4 regions of the Lysinibacillus sp. NPDC097162 genome follow, and region 4 is predicted to be linked to each of the others. Evidence: riboswitches for the same ligand, from Rfam matches in the RefSeq annotation. Region 4 holds a riboswitch; each other region holds the start of a gene.
What was found. Region 4 has a riboswitch for S-adenosylmethionine ahead of metK (methionine adenosyltransferase). Riboswitches for the same ligand answer to the same signal wherever they lie in the genome.

Region 1 (4,808 bases), on a different contig from region 4:
AATCTTCTGCCAAGAAGCATTTGCAGAAATCGAGAAAGAGGCAAAGGATACAATTCTTGCATCAGCAGATGGAGATGCTGCACGTATGACATTGTCTGCATTACGTAAACTGACTCGTAACAATCCTTATAACCTGATTACTAAAAAGCGTGAAGCTTCAGTTAAACTAATAGAAGCAGAAAAATTCATCGTATAATATAAACTTTGACCTAGCTGCTTGCTATAGGATAGCTAAGATTAGAGTGTCCACAAAAGGCAACGAGAAAATCATTCTTGTTGCCTTTTGTTATGTGGGTGCCAGGCACACAAACAATTCTGAATTTTGCTAGTAGATATTGTTGTAAACAGACCGCGCGCTAGCGAGGGGTACTTCTTACACTGTGCCAGAGGGAAAGCGTAGTGGATTTTTTACGAAATAGGAGCCGATACAATGCGATGTATCTAAGCTAAGTGTCATAGGCAGGGTGGCAGGCACTCAAACAATTCACCATGCATTTTATAATTTATTAAGTAAAAATCCACGAAGACTCCTGCGGGAACAGCACAGAATGTAAGACGAAACAAACCGCGCGCTAGCGAGGGTTACGTCTTACACTGTGCCTGCGGAAAGCTAGTGGATTTTTTGCGAAATAGGAGCCGATACTATGCATGCGATGTATCTATGCTAAGTGTCATATGCAGGGTGCCAGGCACTCAAACAATTCACCATGCATTTTATAATTTATTAAGTAAAAATCCACGAAGACTCCTGCGGGAACAGCACAGAATGTAAGACGAAACAAACCGCGCGCTAGCGAGGGTTGCGGCTTACACTGTGCCCGCGGAAAGCGTAGTGGATTTTTACGAAATAGGAGCCGATACAATGCGATGTATCTATGCTAAAGTGGCAGGCACTAAAACAATTTCCATGCTGGTCAGACCTTCCGCCCGTAGCGAAAATCAATGGCGGTAGCCACATTCGACATTACTAATTTATCTTGCGTAACTAGCCAATAAATGTTTCGTTTTGGCTCATACTAGTTATGATGGTATACTACAGGAAATGATAGTAGAGGAGCCTATAAATATGATTCAATTTATCCATTACCCTAAATGTACAACTTGTAAAAAAGCACAGAAGTGGTTAAACGACAATGGCGTTTCATACGAAGAGGTACACATTGTTGAACAACCACCTACGAAAGAGCAAATAAAGAGTTATTGGCAAGCTAGCGGACAGCCACTGAAGAAATTTTTCAATACATCTGGCATGAAATATCGCGAACTTGGGTTGAAGGATAAACTGGCGGAAATGCCCGAAGATGAACAGCTCACACTACTTGCTTCTGACGGTATGCTAATTAAGCGACCAATTGTTACTGATGGAAAAAAAGTAACGTTAGGTTTTAAGGAATCAGATTTTGAACAAGCGTGGAAATAACAGCTTTAATCCTTGTTTTTATGAAAGAAGTATGGCACACTGAAAGTGAATATATTACATATTTATGGAGGGGTTTTTGGCATGAGCACACCTAAAGACTTACGTTACTCTGAAGAACACGAATGGGTAAAATTAGAAGATGGTAAAGTACGTATCGGTATTTCACATTTCGCACAATCTGAATTAGGAGATATCGTTTTCGTTGAGCTTCCACAAGTTGGCGACGAAATTAAAACAGATGATCCATTTGGAAGCGTAGAATCAGTAAAAACTGTTTCTGAATTATACGCACCAATTTCAGGTACTGTAGTTGAAGTAAATGCAGATTTAGAAGATAGCCCTGAATTCGTAAACGAATCACCATATGAAAAAGCATGGATGATCGTTGTAGAGCCTGCAGATGCTTCAGAGATTGAAAGCCTTATGACTGCAGAACAATACGAAGAAATGATTGCAGAATAAACAAGCCTATAATAGAAAAACGTCGGCATACACACCGGCGTTTTTTATTATATAGCACGAGGTATTAGTTGGTAATTTGATGTGTACAAAGCTTGATTCTGCAAGTAAACGATAGTACAGTGACTCACCATAAAATGTTGTCCAAATTGCGAAGCGACATGTGAAAATGATTGTTAACATGTAGATCTATGCATCATATGGAATCTGGTAATGGCGATGAATTGTTGTAGTAGATAACTGTCTAAATGGGGGTGGCGTGATGTTCGAAGGGAAATGTTTAATCGTGGAAGGCCGTTCGGATAAGCTTCAAATAAAACCTATTTTGAGTGAAGATGTTACAATACTTTGTACAAATGGTACAATTGGTGTGCATCAATTAGAAGAATTACTCGACCCATATGAGGGCTGTGAGCTATATACATTTTTTGATGCAGATGCATCAGGAGATAAACTACGAGCATTAATGGACAGACATTATCCTGAGGCGGAGCATTTGCGAACAATGCCTACTTATAAAGAAGTAGAAACTACACCGAGGAAAGTGCTTGCGATGATTTTATTGCGCGCGCATTTTTCCATCCATAATGAATATATTTTGTAAGGTTGCGTGAAAAATGGAAGAATGGTCAAAAGAGCAGTGGGAAACGGCTGTAAAATCTGGTGAAAAAACTGCCTTTTATTTATATACACCGATGTGCGGAACTTGTGCAGTTGCATTTAAAATGATGGATATCATAGAACAGTTACTGCCACAGTTGAAATTAGGTAAGGCAAATATAAATTTTTTAGAGCAAATAGCTTATGATTTTCAAATTGAAAGTGTACCTTGTTTACTCGTTAGCGATGGAGGAAAAGTTATAGAGAAGGTTTATGCATTTCAATCCGTACCGTTTTTATACGAATTGTTAAAAAAACCAATTGACTGAACTTTGCTAGCATGGTAAAGTAACAACTATATTAAAAACTATTAAATATATCGAACTCTTATAAAGAGCGGCGGAGGGAAGTGCCCTATGAAGCCCGGCAACCATCACATATGTGAAAAGGTGCCAAATCACTCAAAGATTTTTCTTTGAAAGATGAGAGAACGGTTTAGCGTATAAAATACGTGACCCCTTCTACTTGTCTATGAGTGAAGGGGTTTTCTATATGAGAAAAGGAGTATTCGCTATGATACAGCTTCAAAATATTACGAAGAAATACAAAACCGCAAATGGCGAATTAACTGCTGTTAAAGATGTCAATCTTACGATTAACAAAGGTGAGATTTTTGGCATTATCGGCTATAGTGGCGCTGGTAAAAGTACGATGATTCGTTTATTAAACGGTTTAGAAAAGCCGACAACAGGTACGGTGAAGGTGAACAATCAAGAATTTTCATCTATTAAGGGCCAAAAGTTGCGTGATGCTAGACAAAAAGTAAGTATGATTTTCCAACATTTTAACTTACTTTGGTCAAGAACTGTTGCTGAAAATATCGCTTTTCCACTTGAAATTGCAGGTATAGCTAAGAGTGAGCGACACGCACGTGTGAAAGAACTGATTGCACTTGTTGGTTTAGAAGGACGTGATAAGGCGTATCCATCACAGCTATCAGGCGGTCAAAAGCAACGCGTTGGTATCGCACGAGCACTTGCTAATAATCCTGAAGTGTTGTTATGTGATGAAGCTACATCGGCACTAGATCCAGAAACAACAGATGCAATTCTTGATTTGCTTGTCGACATTAACGAACGATTAGGTTTAACGATTGTATTAATTACCCATGAAATGCATGTTATCCGCAAAATCTGTCATCGTGTAGCGGTAATGGAAGCTGGAGAAATTGTGGAGCGTGGTGAAGTATTACAAGTGTTCCAAGCACCACAAGCGGCGATTACTAAAAAATTCGTTTCTCAAATTACGGATACGAAGGAAACCCAGGAGACAGTTGCACAGCTTAGAGTAAATTATCCAACGGGACACCTTGTTAAGCTTGTCTTTGTTGGTGAAAAAACAGAGCAACCTGTTATATCGCATTTAGTAAAACAGTTTGATGTGGAGATTAGTATTGTCCATGGCAATATCTCACAAACTAAAAATGGCGCATACGGTACTCTTATCGTGCAAATTGATGGCACGGATACAAATGTAGCAGCTGCACTAAATTATTTAAATACAGTTGAAGTACAAACGGAGGTGATTGCAAATGCTAACTAGTCTCTTTCCGAATGTCGACTGGGAAAAAATGTGGACAGCCACATATGAAACACTTTATATGACCACTCTTTCAACAGTCGTAACATTTATACTTGGTTTAGCCATTGGCATAATCCTCTTTTTAACGAGTCCAAACCAATTATGGGCCAATAAAATCGTTAACTTTTTAACAGGATCGGTCGTTAATATATTCCGTTCGATACCATTTATCGTGTTAATTATTTTACTAATACCATTTACGAAGTTTTTACTTGGGACAATTCGAGGAGCGAATGCAGCTCTACCAGCACTTATTATCGGTGCTGCACCATTCTATGCACGAATGGTATTAATTGCATTACGAGAAATTGATAAAGGCGTTATTGAAGCAGCACGCTCGATGGGGGCTAAAACGTCCACAATTATTTGGAAAGTACTAATTCCAGAATCATTACCGGCACTTATTTCTGGAATTACCGTAACGGCTGTAGCACTCGTTGGGTATACGGCAATGGCTGGAATTATTGGTGCTGGCGGCCTAGGAAACTTAGCCTTTTTAGATGGCTTCCAACGTAATCGCCAAGATGTGACATTAATGGCAACTATTTTGATCTTAGTAGTCGTATTTATCATTCAATGGATTGGCGATATGATTACAACGAAAACAGACAAACGTTAAAAAGGTTAACCCGGTTTTTACCGCTAACATATTGATTGAACAAATAAAGGGAGTGTATACAAATGAAGA
Region 2 (4,808 bases), on a different contig from region 4:
TACAAGATGATGTATCAAAATCCATCGCAGTTGAAGCAGTGCTAAAATATTTCAACCTAGTTCCGAAAGAGGCAATTGCTTTTGGAGATGGAGATAATGATATTGATATGTTAAAGCAAGTTGGATATGGTATTGCGATGGGAAATGGCAGTGTCGCATTAAAAAATATCGCTGATTATATCACGATGAAATCAGATGAAGGTGGCATAGATTATGCATTGCGCAAGCTACAGCTTATCTAAGGTAATAAATATGATAAAGAATGAAATAATATTGCAATCGCTTCTATAGGGGAATGTTCTCAGATTGTATGAATAAATTATAAATAATGATTGTAGTAGCTATTCTAGTTGCCATTGTCGTATGTATTTGTTTTTTAGTCAGCTCATCAGTTACTAACAAGTCGTTTTGACGTAGTCTACAGTAAGGGATATGGAGTCATCATCAATAGAAATTAGCGCTGAAGGAGATACGAAGATACGGTAAAGCGGGTTTTTGTTGAAAACTGAATTTAACAAAAATAAAGTTCTGTTGATTGTACAATATTGATATACATGTAATAATGATTAAACCTATGCAAAAGTGATTGTTAGAAATAATTGACTTTAAGAGGCTTATGTTAAGCTAAGATAATGGGAAAATTAAGGCTTTAGGTGGGGTAAAAAATGGTGCATCACGTGCAATCTCTTATTGAACATTACGGGTATTTTGGGATTATTCTTATACTAGTTGGAGGGATTGTCGGGCTGCCACTTCCTGATGAAATTTTTTTAACCTATGTAGGGTATAATGTTTATCGAGAAAATTTAGAGCATATTCCTGCATTAATAAGTGCTGCGGTGGGAGCTGCAGGAGGCATCACCCTCAGCTACTTTGTTGGTCGTCGATTCGGTTTGCCGTTATTACAAAAATATGGGCCAAAAATTTATATAACTGCACAAAAAATTGAGTTTACGAAAAAATTGTTTGAAAAGATAGGGCCTGTATTATTATTAATTGGATACTTTATACCTGGCGTTCGTCACCTTACAGCATATATTGCAGCCATTAATAATTATCCTTATAAAAAGTTTGCTGTTTATGCGTATGCAGGTGCAATAGTATGGACTTTCACATTTATTACTTTAGGGAAAGAGCTAGGAAATAAGTGGCGTTTTGTTGGTATGTATTTATCCCAATACAGCCTCTTTGCTATATTGCTGTTTATAGTAATAATGCTGATTGTGTACTATATTTTTAAAAAAAGAAATACGATTAAATGAATATCGCATGTTAAAAGAAGGTCTGCTGCAAATGTTATATGACATTTGAGGCAGACCATTTTTGTATTGAATTAAGGCAAAATAGCAAATGAACGTACAGGGAATCCAGATGCTTTTTCAGGCTTTGGCACAATATTGAAAATGACTGCTCCTTTTGCTGGTAGCTTATCTAAATTCGTCATCAGTTCAATTTGATATGTATCCTGATCTAGTACAAAGTATTCGCCATCAAGCGTTCCATTTTTACGGAAATCTGCCGCTGAATCTGTATCGAACGTTTCATGACCTATTGCATTGATGTTCCGTTCTGTAAATAAAAACTGCAACGCTTCTAATCCCCAACCTGGAATATGGTTATGACCATCTTTATCTTTATTATTAAATAAATCCTTATCAGGCCAGCGTTTACTCCAATCAGTTCGCAGAGCAACAAATGTACCTGCTTCAATTTCTCCATATTCTGCTTCGAAATCTAAAATATCTTGTACACTTAACGTGAAGTCATTGTCCGATTTAGCTTCCTTGGACTTATCAATAACAATTAGCGGTAGGACAAGTTCTTTTAATTCTAATTCGTCTAAGTAGCGTGTATCTGAAACAAAGTGGATAGGTGGATCGATATGTGTTCCATATTGCCCGGGAAACGTAAATTGTTGTGCAAAGAAGCCGTCATTATGCGAAAAGAGCGTTTCAAATTTGGCATCTTCAAACATAAAAAAATGAGGCGAGTTAGGTCCAAATGTGTGTGTTAAGTCAACCCATTGCTTAGATTTTAATAACTGCAATGCTTGTAAAAGTTCATTTGTCATTTTTATTCCCTGCTTTCTTTATTATGAGTAGTGAATTAATTTCATCATTACATACGAACATTGAAGAGATAAAAATTACGCTTTAGGCAGACGCTTTCCACGTGCAAGCCCCGAGCCGCCTTTTGCTCCATTAAAATGTTCGTGATTTCTTTTAGAAAAACTATTATGAAATTAACTCTTGTTTAAAATAAAATAAAAAAAGAGCCCTCCTTGTAGAAGAGGACTCTCGTGTAACTGAAGTCAGTCTCCTCATCTTCTTGCGAATTTCGCAAATTGGAATTAGCACCATGCCTAAGACTGGTTGCTGAGACTTCATAGGGCCAATCCCTCCATCTCTCTTGATAAGAAAAATATATGAATTTTCAGAAATAGTAATACCAAATACTTTAGCATAATCATAAAAAGTTTACAAGTTCTATAGGAGTGCATGGTTATAAAAAATAAGAAGCTTTTCCCTTACCAATATAAAATTACCGCTATACTACAGCACCCACCTTCTGATAATACAATTCGAATATTATCTGGCGTATATTTCGCTTCAAACTTCGCCGTAACGCCAGCTGAAGAAATGAGTTTTTGTACTTCATCTTGCTTGGAAAGCTGTGCGGCATTTTTAAGATCATGTGCAAATTGATCAGACCCTTCAATTTTCTCTGTCAGTAATTGGGCCTGCTGCATAATTGGCTGAATTTGTTTGGCAGATGTTTTCAACTTCAACGTATTAATAGGCGGGTACGGATTTGGGTTTGGGGATGTGGGCATCGCAAGCTGTCCCGGCAAATGATGCGGTAAAGGCGTATTAGAAGTGCCCCAATGTGGATATTGATAAACATAATACGGATAAGGATTGTAATACAGCAGAATTCCTCCAATCCATGGCTAATATCTTAGTGTATCTTATGTAGCGGCATTATGTTTTGTGTTGAAGAACATCTTTTATATGGAACGTGAGATAAAGGGAAATTAATTAAAAAAGTAGAATAAGTATTAGATACCGTAGAAAAGGGGCAGATGGGATGAATCGTTTAAACTTAATTACATTGGGTGTGAAAAATATGGTAGAATCGCTGGCATTTTATCGTGATGGGCTTGGGTTTGAAGTAGTCGTTTATGGGGATGAAACAAATCCAGATGTTATTTTTTTTAATAATGCAGGAACAAAAATATCTTTATTCCCAATTGAGCGCTTAGTAAAGGATATTGATGAAGCGAATCCACCTGCTGTAGGGAATGGCTTTAATGGCATTACACTTGCCTATAATGGAAAGTCTAAAGAAGAAGTCGATGAAGTATTTTTGTTAGCAAAAAAAGCTGGAGCGAATATTGTAAAGGAGCCTGAAACAGTATTTTGGGGAGGCTATAGCGGTTATTTCCAAGACCCAAACGGCTTTTATTGGGAAGTTGCACACGGTGATATGTGGCAATTTGATGAAAATGACATGTTAATTATTACGCAATAGATTGTCAGTGTGCTTTGATGAAGTTTTGTCAAAGCACGTTTTTTTAAATTAACCGATAGAGGAGATGGTATAGTGAAACCGTTTTGGGAGAAAGATTACTTAGCGGATACGCATTATGCTTTTGGTAACCCAAGTGATGAGGTGGTTGAATGGGCAAAAACATTACAAGCTGGGGCGCGTATTTTAGATATAGGGTGTGGTGATGGTCGGCACGCAGTCTATTTAGCACAGCTTGGGTTTGAGGTTGAAGCCATCGATATTTCGGAGGCAGGTATTGCTAAAATCAATAAATATAAAGCGTTGCACCAATTACATAACTTACAGGCTATTGTGCAAGATGTTACTACTTATAAGTTTAAACATTCCTATGATTGTATTATTTCACATGGCTTGTTCCACTTTTTAGAGCGTGAAGCTTGGCATAGCATTATTCATTCAATGCAAATACATACGAAGACACAAGGCATCAATATTATTACAGTATTTACAGACGAAGTAGATATTCCAGACGATTTAGCACCATTTGTTAAAGGAATATGTAAAGAAGGCGAAATCAAAGATTTATATCATAGTTGGTCTATTCAATATTATCGTTCCTACCAATTTGAAGATCAGCATGACAACAATATTAAACATTGTCACGCAGCAAATAAATTAGTCGCTGTTAGAAGATAATAAAGAAAAAACAGGCACGATTATGATTTTAGGCTATATTAAGGTTTTATGTTTAAGTTAAGTATTGAAAACCCCGAATTTGTTAAGGATAACAAAAGAGGAGGTGTGATACGATGGCACAACAGATTCTATGTGAAGTCAATAACTGCACGCATTGGGGCTCTGGTAACAAATGTACAGCAGAAGCTATTTACGTTGTAAGTCAAAAAGGTCAGCATGCATCCAAAAGTGAAGAAACAGATTGCAAAACATTTACACCTGAAGAGCATTAATGGCGTTAGGGTAACCCTTTAGGGGGCTACCCTTTTTTTATGTCATAACTGGTACATATCTACTTTGTCTTTCTTGAACAATAGGGTATGAGCATTTTTCACTTTTTCCTCTACATAATCTAATGAATAGTTGCCAAATGCGTCTGTTAAATCACCGATTGCACGAGATAAATTATCAATGACAGGTATTAATGTTTCGAGTTCTTTCAATTCTTTCCCTGCGTTCATCTCATCCATTATTTCATGAGCAAGATGTTGGATTTTCCGAAGGCGTTTGTTTTCCGCTTGCATCATATCCTCCTTTAAGCATCATCTTTTATACTGACTAAA
Region 3 (4,808 bases), on a different contig from region 4:
ATTAATAATTGATAAGAACGCTCGGCAATTTCTAGTTTACGATGGCGATCTACTGCCATCCCTTGCTCATCAATCGTACCGACAACTAAAGAGCCACCATATTTTTTCACTAATGGCATTACGGCGTCAAAACGTTCTTCGCCATCCTCTAGATTAATAGAATTGATAATGGCTTTACCTTGTGAAAATTTCAGCGCTTCCTCAATTACTTTCTCATCTGTAGAATCAATTACAAGCGGTACTTTTACTTTTTTAACAACTTCCTGCATAAAGCCACGCATATCCTCTAATTCATCACGATCTGGGTTCGCTAAGCAAATATCTATAACATGTGCCCCATTTTTCACTTGTGCACGTGCGATTTCTGCCGCTTCCTCATATTTACCGTCAATAATTAAATTTTTGAATTTTCGGGAGCCAATAACGTTCGTTCGCTCCCCAATAAATAGCGGACGCATCGAATCATCGTATACTAAAGGTTCAATACCAGATACAACATGACCATGTGTACTTTCCGGTAATTGACGCGGCTTTTCATCCTTCAGCACTTCTCGGATTGCCGCAATATGTGCTGGTGTTGTTCCACAACAGCCGCCAACAATATTAAGCCAGCCTTTTTCAGCAAAACCTTTTAATTTTTGAGATAAAGTTTCTGGAGATTCATGATAACAACCTTCCTCATCTGGCAAACCAGCATTTGGATAACAGCTAATATAGCCGGTAGAAAGCTCCGCTAACGAACGAATATGATCTGTCATAAACTCTGGACCTGTCGCACAGTTTAAGCCGACAGATAACGGCTTAATATGCTCAATTGATATGTAAAAGGCATCAATCGTTTGCCCTGCTAGCGTTGTGCCCATTGGCTCAATCGTGCCTGAAATCATAACAGGTAGTTCTTTTCCAGTTTCCTCAAACGCACGTGATACCCCCAGTGTCCCCGCTTTTACATTTAGCATATCCTGACTTGTTTCAAGAAGCAGTACGTCTGAGCCCGCTTCGATTAGTGCCTTTGCCTGTACATAAAAGTTTTCTTCAAGTTCATCAAAGGTAATACCGCCAGTTACTGATAACGTTTTTGTCGTTGGACCCATTGCTCCCGCAACAAAACGGGGCCACTCTGGAGTAGAAAACTCATCCACTACTTTGCGCGCAATTTCTACCGCACGTTTATTAATTTCTTCTGCCTTAGACCCAAGGCTATATTCATTTAATACGAGAGGCGTACCTCCAAACGTATTTGTACAAATAATATCCGCACCAGCCTCTAAATATTTACGGTGAACTTTTTCAAGCACATCAGGTCTAGTTAATACAAGATTCTCGTTACAACCATCAAGCTCCTCGCCACCAAAATCTTCTGCTGATAAGTTTTCATTTTGAAGCATTGTACCCATTGCGCCATCCAGAATTAATATTCGTTTCTCTAGTTGCTCTTCAATCAAGTGCTTAGCCATCTATACTTACCCCTTTTTTCTGTTCATCCAATTGCTCAATAAATTTCATTAACTCTAGCGTCATATCATAGCGTAAAAACGGTGTAATTAAGTAAATACCATTGAAATACTCTGCAGCTACTTCTACTAACTCTTTAGCAATTGCAATCCCTTCTAATGTTGAACGTTCCTTATCTTCACCACATGCCTTCATGCGTGACAGTGCATCGTCAGATAGTTTGATACCTGGTACTTCATGGTGTAAAAACTCAGCGCTCTTATAGCTCGTTACTGGCATAATACCAATATAAATTGGTGCATCTAAATGCTTTGTTGCCTCATAAATTTCAATGATTTTTTCTTTCGTATAAACTGGTTGAGAAATAAAGTAATCCGCACCATGCTCTATTTTTTTCTCTAGTCGAGCTACTGCTCGGTCTAGTACACGTACATTTGGGTTAAATGCTGCCGCTACAGAAAAGTTTGCCTTTTTACGAAGTGGCTTTCCGGAAAATGAAATACCGTCATTTAACTGTTTAATCAGCTGGATTAGCTCCATAGAAGATACATCATAAACGCTTGTGGCTCCTGGGAAATCACCTACCTTAGTCGGATCTCCAGTAACCGCTAAAATATCATGAATGCCAAGTGCATTTAAGCCCATTAAATGTGACTGTAATCCAATTAAATTACGGTCACGGCACGTTATATGCGTTAACGGTCGGACACCGTGCGTTTCCTTCAATAACGCACCCATTGCCACATTACTAATGCGGGGCGATGCAAGTGAATTATCTGCCATCATCACTACATCAGCGCCTGCTTCATATAATTTTTTCGCACCTTGAATAAAGCCGTCAATTTCTAAATGCCTCGGTGTGTCTAACTCCACGATAACCGAACGCTCGCGCTTTACCTTCGCGTGCAATGGCTCATACGTCGCAGGCTCTGCTTCACGTACAACCTGTACTTTTTCAGGCTTTGCTAACTTTTCTTCAATAGGTGTTAACTCTTCTAAATATTTTTTCGCTGCTGCTATGTGCTTTGGTGTTGTACCACAGCAACCACCGATTAAACGAACACCTTGGTCAACCAGTGCAACTGCGGCACGACCAAAATAATCAGCTTCTGACTCATATACGACACGCCCATCCTCTAAATCTAGCAAGGATGCATTTGGATATGCAGACATAAATGCTTTTTCAGGAAGCTCAACTCCTTCAAATGCTTGAATTGTATGATGCGGTCCTAAACGACAATTTACGCCTACTACATCTGCACCAAGAGCCTCTAACTCGTGCAATGCTTGATTTAATGCCATTCCATTTTGTAACACGCCCGGTTCATGCATCGACACCTGCGCAATAATTGGTAGCTTTGTTTTGGCACGTAACATTTTCAACGTTGCGCTTAACTCTTCGAAATCATAATACGTTTCAAGTAAAAGGCCATCTGGATTGCCTGCAAGTAACACATTTGCTTGCTCTTCAACTGTCGATAAAATTTCCTCTAACGTTGCATCACTTTTACGAATACCACGGATGCCTCCAATTGTGCCTAACACAAATTGTCCGCCATCTGCTGCAGCACGTTTCGCAATCGTGATTGCAGCTTCATTAAACTGCTGAACTCGCGATTCTAAACCGTAGCGTGCTAATTTAATCGCATTAGCACCGTAAGTATTTGTCTGAATCACATCTGCACCAGCAGCAATATATTCTTTATGGATTTTTTCAATTAACTTCGGTCTCTGTACATTCATTTCTTCATGGCAGTACTCCAAGCCGTAGCCATATAATACAGTACCAATAGCACCATCTGCAGTTAATACATGTGATTTTAACTTTTCTAGCAATCCCATAAAACGTAACCCTCACTTTCCTTGTATCCAAAAATATAAAAAGCCTTCTTTTAAAAAAAGAAGGCTTTAACGAATCGTAATTGTTTTTCCTTCTCATCTTCGACCAAAAAGGTCTTCTGGATTTAGCACCTGACATTAGTTGGTTGCTGAAGCTTCATAGGGCCAGTCCCTCGGCTTCTCTCGATAAGAATGTAGTATGAATTTTTCAAATAATTAAAAGAATCATATCGTTTACAGGCGATAGAGTCAAGACTATTTCACTTAACAAAGGAGATTTCTCCAGAAAAATATAAAATTTCCGCATTTGTTTTACCGTTATACTAGTTTTTCTCCAAGCTCTTCGCCTATTTTTTTACCATTTTGAATACAAGCACCAATGCCTACTCCGAAATAAGAACAGCCTGCAATCGATAAATTTGGATACCTTTCTGCAAGCTCAGCTGTTAAGCCCTTCAATGCCTCATGATGTGCTAAATCGTATTTTGGCATTTGATCAATCCATTTCGCAACATTAACTACAGTTGGCTTTTCATCAATCCCTAAACTTTTCTTTACATCGTCTAATGCGACAGCAGCTAGTTCTTCATCTGTCATCTTACGTAATTTTTCATACGCAGGATTGATGCTCTTATAAAAGAGTCGTACAAGCAATTTACTATTAGCAGATGTATGCTTCCATTTTCGACTTGTCCAAGTTGCTGCATTGCATTGGACATTTGAATTATGTGACACAATAAAACCCGTTCCATCTGCTGGTAGCACTGCATCCGGTACATCAAAACCTAAGTAAATTGTTATTGCAGAAGCTGTAGTAAATTCCTTAAAATAATGATCTAACGATGGGTCCTGTAATAAGCTTTGCACCGCTTCATTGGGCAACGCTAGAACAACGTGATTAGCCTCAAGCTTTCTACTATTTGCTAATGTAATTGTATATTGCCCTTCATGTTTCTTTACACTTGTTGTTGCTACACCTTTAATAATTTCTACTTCTGTTAACGTTTCTTCAAGGCGGTCAATTAGAGATGATAAGCCTTTTTTAAACGAAATAAACTTTTTATTGGAAGCTTTCATAAATTGTTCGCGATTTGCATCAAACCCCTTGATGATGCTACCGTATTCATTTTTATAATCGATTAAGTACGGCAATGTAGAAGCAATCGAAAGTTGATGTAGGTCACCAGAATATACTCCTGCTAATACTGGCGCTATTTGATTTTGCACAAGCTCTTCACCTAAGTAATACGTTAAAAACTCGCCTATTGAGCTTTCTTTCGTAAAACCTTTATTAGGCATCGTTAAGTCCTGTAATGCGATTTGCTTACCAGCTTCTGATACAAGCGTACTTGCTTCCAGAGATGCTAAACTCATAGGAATACCGAATGTTGAATCAGCTGGTATTGCATGTAATTCGTCGTTTGTATAGATATAAGATACACCTGTTTCGTTGTACACTAGCTCCTGTTCAAAGTTAAGCTCCTGTACTAGCTCCATAACGCCTTTATGACGAG
Region 4 (4,808 bases):
GGTTTAATACAGTTATTCGAGGTGATGTATCACCAACAATAATTGGTAAACGAGTAAGTATCCAAGATCTTTGCTGTCTACATCAAAGTCCAAAATATCCATTAATAATCGAAGATGAAGTAACAGTTGGACACCAAGTAACTTTACATAGCTGTACAATTCGAAAAAATGCATTAATAGGTATGGGATCAATCGTGTTGGATGGGGCAGAGATAGGAGAAGGTGCATTTATTGGTGCGGGTAGTCTTGTACCTCCAGGTAAAGTCATTCCTCCTAATTGCTTAGCATTAGGTCGTCCAGCAAAAGTTGTACGTGAATTAAATGCTGAAGATAAAGAAGACATGGAACGTATCGTTAGAGAATACGCCGAAAAAGGTCAATATTACAAATCTCTTCAAAAATAATGGATGCCCTAAAAATACGCGGGCTGCGATATAGGTGTAAGTGCTCTAGTAATAAACAAAGTTATATAGGATAAAAAATAAATTCGCGATTTCCTTCCAAGGTAAACGGAAAGACGCGAATTTTTTTGCAATCAATTACGCCTAGGCATCATTTCATCCAAATTTTTACAGCACGCTCTAAAAGCGCCTTAGAAAATCTATGACATCCGTCTGGGCCTTTAACTTGCTTCAGCATTCAAATCCAACCTTTAGAAGTGGGGTGTGAATGCTGAAGCAAGTTAGAAAGGGGCCATTACGTAGCCCCTTCAATAAAACATTTGCATATGTTTACCACATATTCGAATGCTCTTTACAAAATAGCTTATAGACTTGCTTTTTCTCTTAATGCATCTGCCTTGTCCGTATTTTCCCAAGGCACATTTAAATCTGTACGGCCAAAGTGACCATAAGCAGCCGTTTGTTTGTAAATTGGGCGACGTAGATCTAGCATTTTAATGATGCCTGCTGGACGTAAATCAAATAGTTCGCGAACCCATTGTACGATTTCGCTTTCGCTTACTTTTCCTGTACCAAATGTATCTACTGCGATTGATACTGGTTGTGCTACACCAATGGCATAAGCAAGTTGGACTTCAGCACGTTCTGCTAAACCTGCAGCAACAATATTTTTTGCCACATAACGAGCAGCATATGCAGCTGAACGGTCTACTTTTGTAGCGTCCTTACCAGAGAATGCACCACCACCATGACGTGCATAGCCACCGTATGTATCAACGATGATTTTACGCCCAGTAAGTCCAGCATCTCCTTTAGGTCCACCAATAACAAAACGACCTGTTGGGTTGATGAAATATTTCGTTTGAGCATCTAATAACTCACTAGGTACTACTGGTGCTATTACTAACTCTTTTAAGTCTGATTGAATTTGTTCAAGTGATGCTTCTTCATCATGCTGTGTTGAAATAACAATAGTATCGACACGAACTGGGATGTTGTGTTCATCATACTCAATTGTCACCTGTGTTTTACCGTCTGGACGTAAATATGCTAGTTCACCTGATTTACGTACTTCTGTTAAACGACGAGCTAATTTATGCGCTAAACTAATAGGTAAAGGCATTAACTCAGGTGTTTCGTTACAAGCGTAACCGAACATTAAACCTTGGTCACCTGCGCCAATAGCTTCAATATCTGCATCAGTCATAGAACCTTCGCGCGCTTCTAATGCTTGGTCTACACCTTGGGCAATATCTGGTGATTGTTCACCAATTGCAACTAGTACTGCTAAGTTTTCAGCATCAAAGCCATATTTACCACGTGTATAGCCGATTTCTGCTACTGTATCACGCACGATACCTTTAATATCTACATAAGTAGAAGTAGTGATTTCCCCTGCTACTAATACTAATCCTGTTGTTACAGTTGTTTCACACGCTACACGTGCATTTGGATCTTCTTTTAAAATGGCATCTAAAATGGCATCCGAAATTTGGTCACAAATTTTGTCGGGATGTCCTTCTGTTACACTCTCTGATGTAAACAATCGACGGTTTGTCATTTGATTTTCCTCCTATTACTCTTACAAATAGCATTTGCGAAATTAATACGGTACTCATTACCCATGTCAAGTTCGCTCCTGAAGGATAGAACTTTCAAGCCGTTGTTGCTTTTAACATGAGGATTTCGAAAGATCCGTCATTATAATAAGGAAAGAATTGTATATACTTACCTTTACATTCATTATGAAAATAAAAAAAATCCTTTTCTCACGTACTTTACATGAGGAAAGGAATAATGACTTCGTAACCTTTCACTCTTATCGTTCAAGGGTTTTCCCCTTGCATCAGGTTGGCACCAGCGCATGTCGTGAAATAGTTCATGCAGGTTGCCGGGTTTCACAGGGCCTGACCCTCCACCAGCTCGGGATAAGAGTATCCGTTCAATTCCTCATCTTACGTAAAAGGTCGAACGTTGTCAATTATTTTATGACTTTTTGTTGAAAGTTATTTAAAACACGAAAATAATTTTTGAATTAGTATAGATTATTAAAGCAATTGTGTTATACTATTTTTGAAATTAAGAAAAACTCCCTCAAACTCAAGGGAATACTATAAAAAAGGATGGTATTTAATCGATGAATTCAGTAGAAATTGCAAACGAACTGAAGGAATTATTAAACGGCGGGAACATTAACGTTCAACTTTCAGTACCACAATTAGCGGAAAAAGCTACATCTCGTGGTGAGGCTATGTTAACAGTAGATGGCGCAGTTCGTGCAGAAACTGGCAAATACACTGGTCGTTCACCTAAAGATAAATATACGGTAGAAGAAGAAAGCACAAAAGATAAAATTGACTGGGGTAAAGTAAACCAACCAATTTCTTCGGAAGTGTTCGATAACTTATATGTAAAAGTAGTTAAATACTTAAAAGAACGTGACGAATTATTCGTATTCAACGGTTTTGCTGGTGCTGACAAAGATTCACAATTAAGCATCCAAGTAATCAATGAATATGCTTGGCATAATCTTTTCGCCCATCAATTATTTATCCGTCCAACACAAGAAGAATTAGCTTCTCATGTTGCTGACTTCACAGTTATCTCAGCTCCTAACTTTAAAGCAGATCCAGCTATCGATGGTACATCTTCTGAAACATTCATTATTGTATCACTTGAAAAGAAAATCATCCTAATCGGTGGTACTGAATATGCTGGTGAAATGAAAAAATCTATTTTCGGTATTATGAACTACCTATTACCACAACAAGGCATCCTATCAATGCACTGTTCAGCAAACGTAGGTGAAGCTGGCGATGTGGCATTATTCTTCGGTTTATCTGGTACTGGTAAAACAACTTTATCAGCTGACCCTGACCGCAAATTAATCGGTGACGATGAGCACGGCTGGTCTGACAACGGCGTATTCAACATTGAAGGTGGTTGCTATGCAAAAACAATTAACCTTTCTGCTGAAAAAGAACCTGAAATCTATAACGCAATCCGCTTCGGTTCTGTACTAGAAAACGTAGCTGTAGATCCTGAAACTCGTGTTTGTGATTACGATGATGTTTCATTAACAGAAAATACACGTGTTGCTTACCCTATCCAATATATTGAAAATATTGTTGATCCATCTGTTGCAGGTCATCCAAAAACAATCGTTTTCTTAACTGCTGATGCATTTGGTGTATTACCTCCAATCAGTAAATTAACAAAAGAACAAGCAATGTATCACTTCCTAAGTGGTTTCACATCTAAACTTGCAGGTACTGAACGTGGTGTAACAGAGCCAGAACCAGTATTCTCTACATGCTTCGGTTCTCCTTTCCTTCCACTTCCAGCAACTGTTTATGCTGAAATGTTAGGTCAAAAAATCGATGAGCATGGCGCACAAGTATTCTTAGTAAACACTGGCTGGACTGGTGGCGAATACGGTACAGGTAGCCGTATGAAGCTTTCTTACACTCGTACAATGGTACGTGCTGCAATCGATGGTAAACTAAACAACGTTGAAACGACTCAAGATGCTGTATTTGGCTTACACATTCCTACAGCAGTTGAAGGCGTACCTTCAGAAGTGCTTAACCCACGCGATGCATGGGCAGACAAAGCTGCTTATGATGTAAAAGCTGCTGAACTTGCTGGTCTATTCAATGACAACTTCAAGAAATTCTCAAATGTTTCTGAAGCAATCACTAAACTTGGTGGTCCATTAAAATAATAATGCGGCTAAGGGAACGATTTATTCGTTCCCTTTTTTTTACCCGTTTTTATAAAAAATACTCTTCAAATTTTTATGTTTTGGATAGTATTGGAGGATACATATGAAAAAAAAATACAAAATACTAGTTGGCATCATCGTTTCATTATTTGTATTGTTTATTGGAGCAGGATTTATTGCGGGCAATTACTTTTACAACTTGGCGTTAAATCCACAATCTGATAAATCAGCCGTTCTTGATGCACCACATAATTTAATTGAATCTAATCCGAATGAAGTGAAAGAGCAAGAGGCTCGTGAAACATGGTTTAACAGCCATTACGAAGAAACAACGATTCAATCCGTAGATCAACTAAAACTACATGCTTATTCCATTAAAAATCAAAATGATTCAAACAAATGGGCAATTATTTTTCATGGATATTCAAGTGATGGATTACAGATGACCAAGTATGCAAAACACTTCTATGACATGGGCTATAATGTACTTATTCCTGATGCGAGAGGTCATGGTAAAAGTGAAGGAGACTATATCGGAATGGGCTGGCATGATCGCTTAGATGTCGTGTCATGGATTGACAATACGGTTCAATTAAATAACGATGCAGAAATTGTCCTTTTTGGTGTTTCGATGGGAGGCGCCACAGTAATGATGGCATCTGGCGAAGAATTACCTACAAACG

Region 1: another riboswitch for S-adenosylmethionine. It lies ahead of ACIQXW_RS17925 (methionine ABC transporter ATP-binding protein); the one in region 4 lies ahead of metK (methionine adenosyltransferase).
Region 2: another riboswitch for S-adenosylmethionine. It lies ahead of ACIQXW_RS21470 (cyclase family protein); the one in region 4 lies ahead of metK (methionine adenosyltransferase).
Region 3: another riboswitch for S-adenosylmethionine. It lies ahead of ACIQXW_RS22975 (bifunctional homocysteine S-methyltransferase/methylenetetrahydrofolate reductase); the one in region 4 lies ahead of metK (methionine adenosyltransferase).

The regions. Positions count from the first base shown of each region.
Region 1 covers NZ_JBIWDT010000004.1:250,597-255,404, forward strand. Annotated here, with positions in the region: gene ACIQXW_RS17900 (acyl-CoA dehydrogenase family protein) at 1-196, shown strand, start outside; gene ACIQXW_RS17905 (arsenate reductase family protein) at 1,067-1,420, shown strand; gene gcvH (glycine cleavage system protein GcvH) at 1,502-1,882, shown strand; gene ACIQXW_RS17915 (toprim domain-containing protein) at 2,142-2,483, shown strand; gene ACIQXW_RS17920 (thioredoxin family protein) at 2,497-2,808, shown strand; SAM riboswitch class I at 2,864-2,968, shown strand; gene ACIQXW_RS17925 (methionine ABC transporter ATP-binding protein) at 3,053-4,081, shown strand; gene ACIQXW_RS17930 (methionine ABC transporter permease) at 4,071-4,739, shown strand; gene ACIQXW_RS17935 (MetQ/NlpA family ABC transporter substrate-binding protein) at 4,802-4,808, shown strand, end outside.
Region 2 covers NZ_JBIWDT010000007.1:170,985-175,792, reverse strand. Annotated here, with positions in the region: gene ACIQXW_RS21480 (Cof-type HAD-IIB family hydrolase) at 1-242, shown strand, start outside; gene ACIQXW_RS21475 (DedA family protein) at 666-1,262, shown strand; gene ACIQXW_RS21470 (cyclase family protein) at 1,334-2,071, opposite strand; SAM riboswitch class I at 2,318-2,419, opposite strand; gene ACIQXW_RS21465 (YuzC family spore coat inner layer protein) at 2,528-2,833, opposite strand; gene ACIQXW_RS21460 (VOC family protein) at 3,088-3,531, shown strand; gene ACIQXW_RS21455 (methyltransferase domain-containing protein) at 3,604-4,206, shown strand; gene ACIQXW_RS21450 (DUF1540 domain-containing protein) at 4,320-4,478, shown strand; gene ACIQXW_RS21445 (group-specific protein) at 4,521-4,769, opposite strand.
Region 3 covers NZ_JBIWDT010000010.1:24,628-29,435, forward strand. Annotated here, with positions in the region: gene metH (methionine synthase) at 1-1,457, opposite strand, end outside; gene ACIQXW_RS22975 (bifunctional homocysteine S-methyltransferase/methylenetetrahydrofolate reductase) at 1,450-3,297, opposite strand; SAM riboswitch class I at 3,388-3,487, opposite strand; gene hemG (protoporphyrinogen oxidase) at 3,613-4,808, opposite strand, start outside.
Region 4 covers NZ_JBIWDT010000003.1:21,642-26,449, reverse strand. Annotated here, with positions in the region: gene ACIQXW_RS14725 (gamma carbonic anhydrase) at 1-404, shown strand, start outside; gene metK (methionine adenosyltransferase) at 766-1,962, opposite strand; SAM riboswitch class I at 2,218-2,336, opposite strand; gene pckA (phosphoenolpyruvate carboxykinase (ATP)) at 2,539-4,125, shown strand; gene ACIQXW_RS14710 (alpha/beta fold hydrolase) at 4,229-4,808, shown strand, end outside.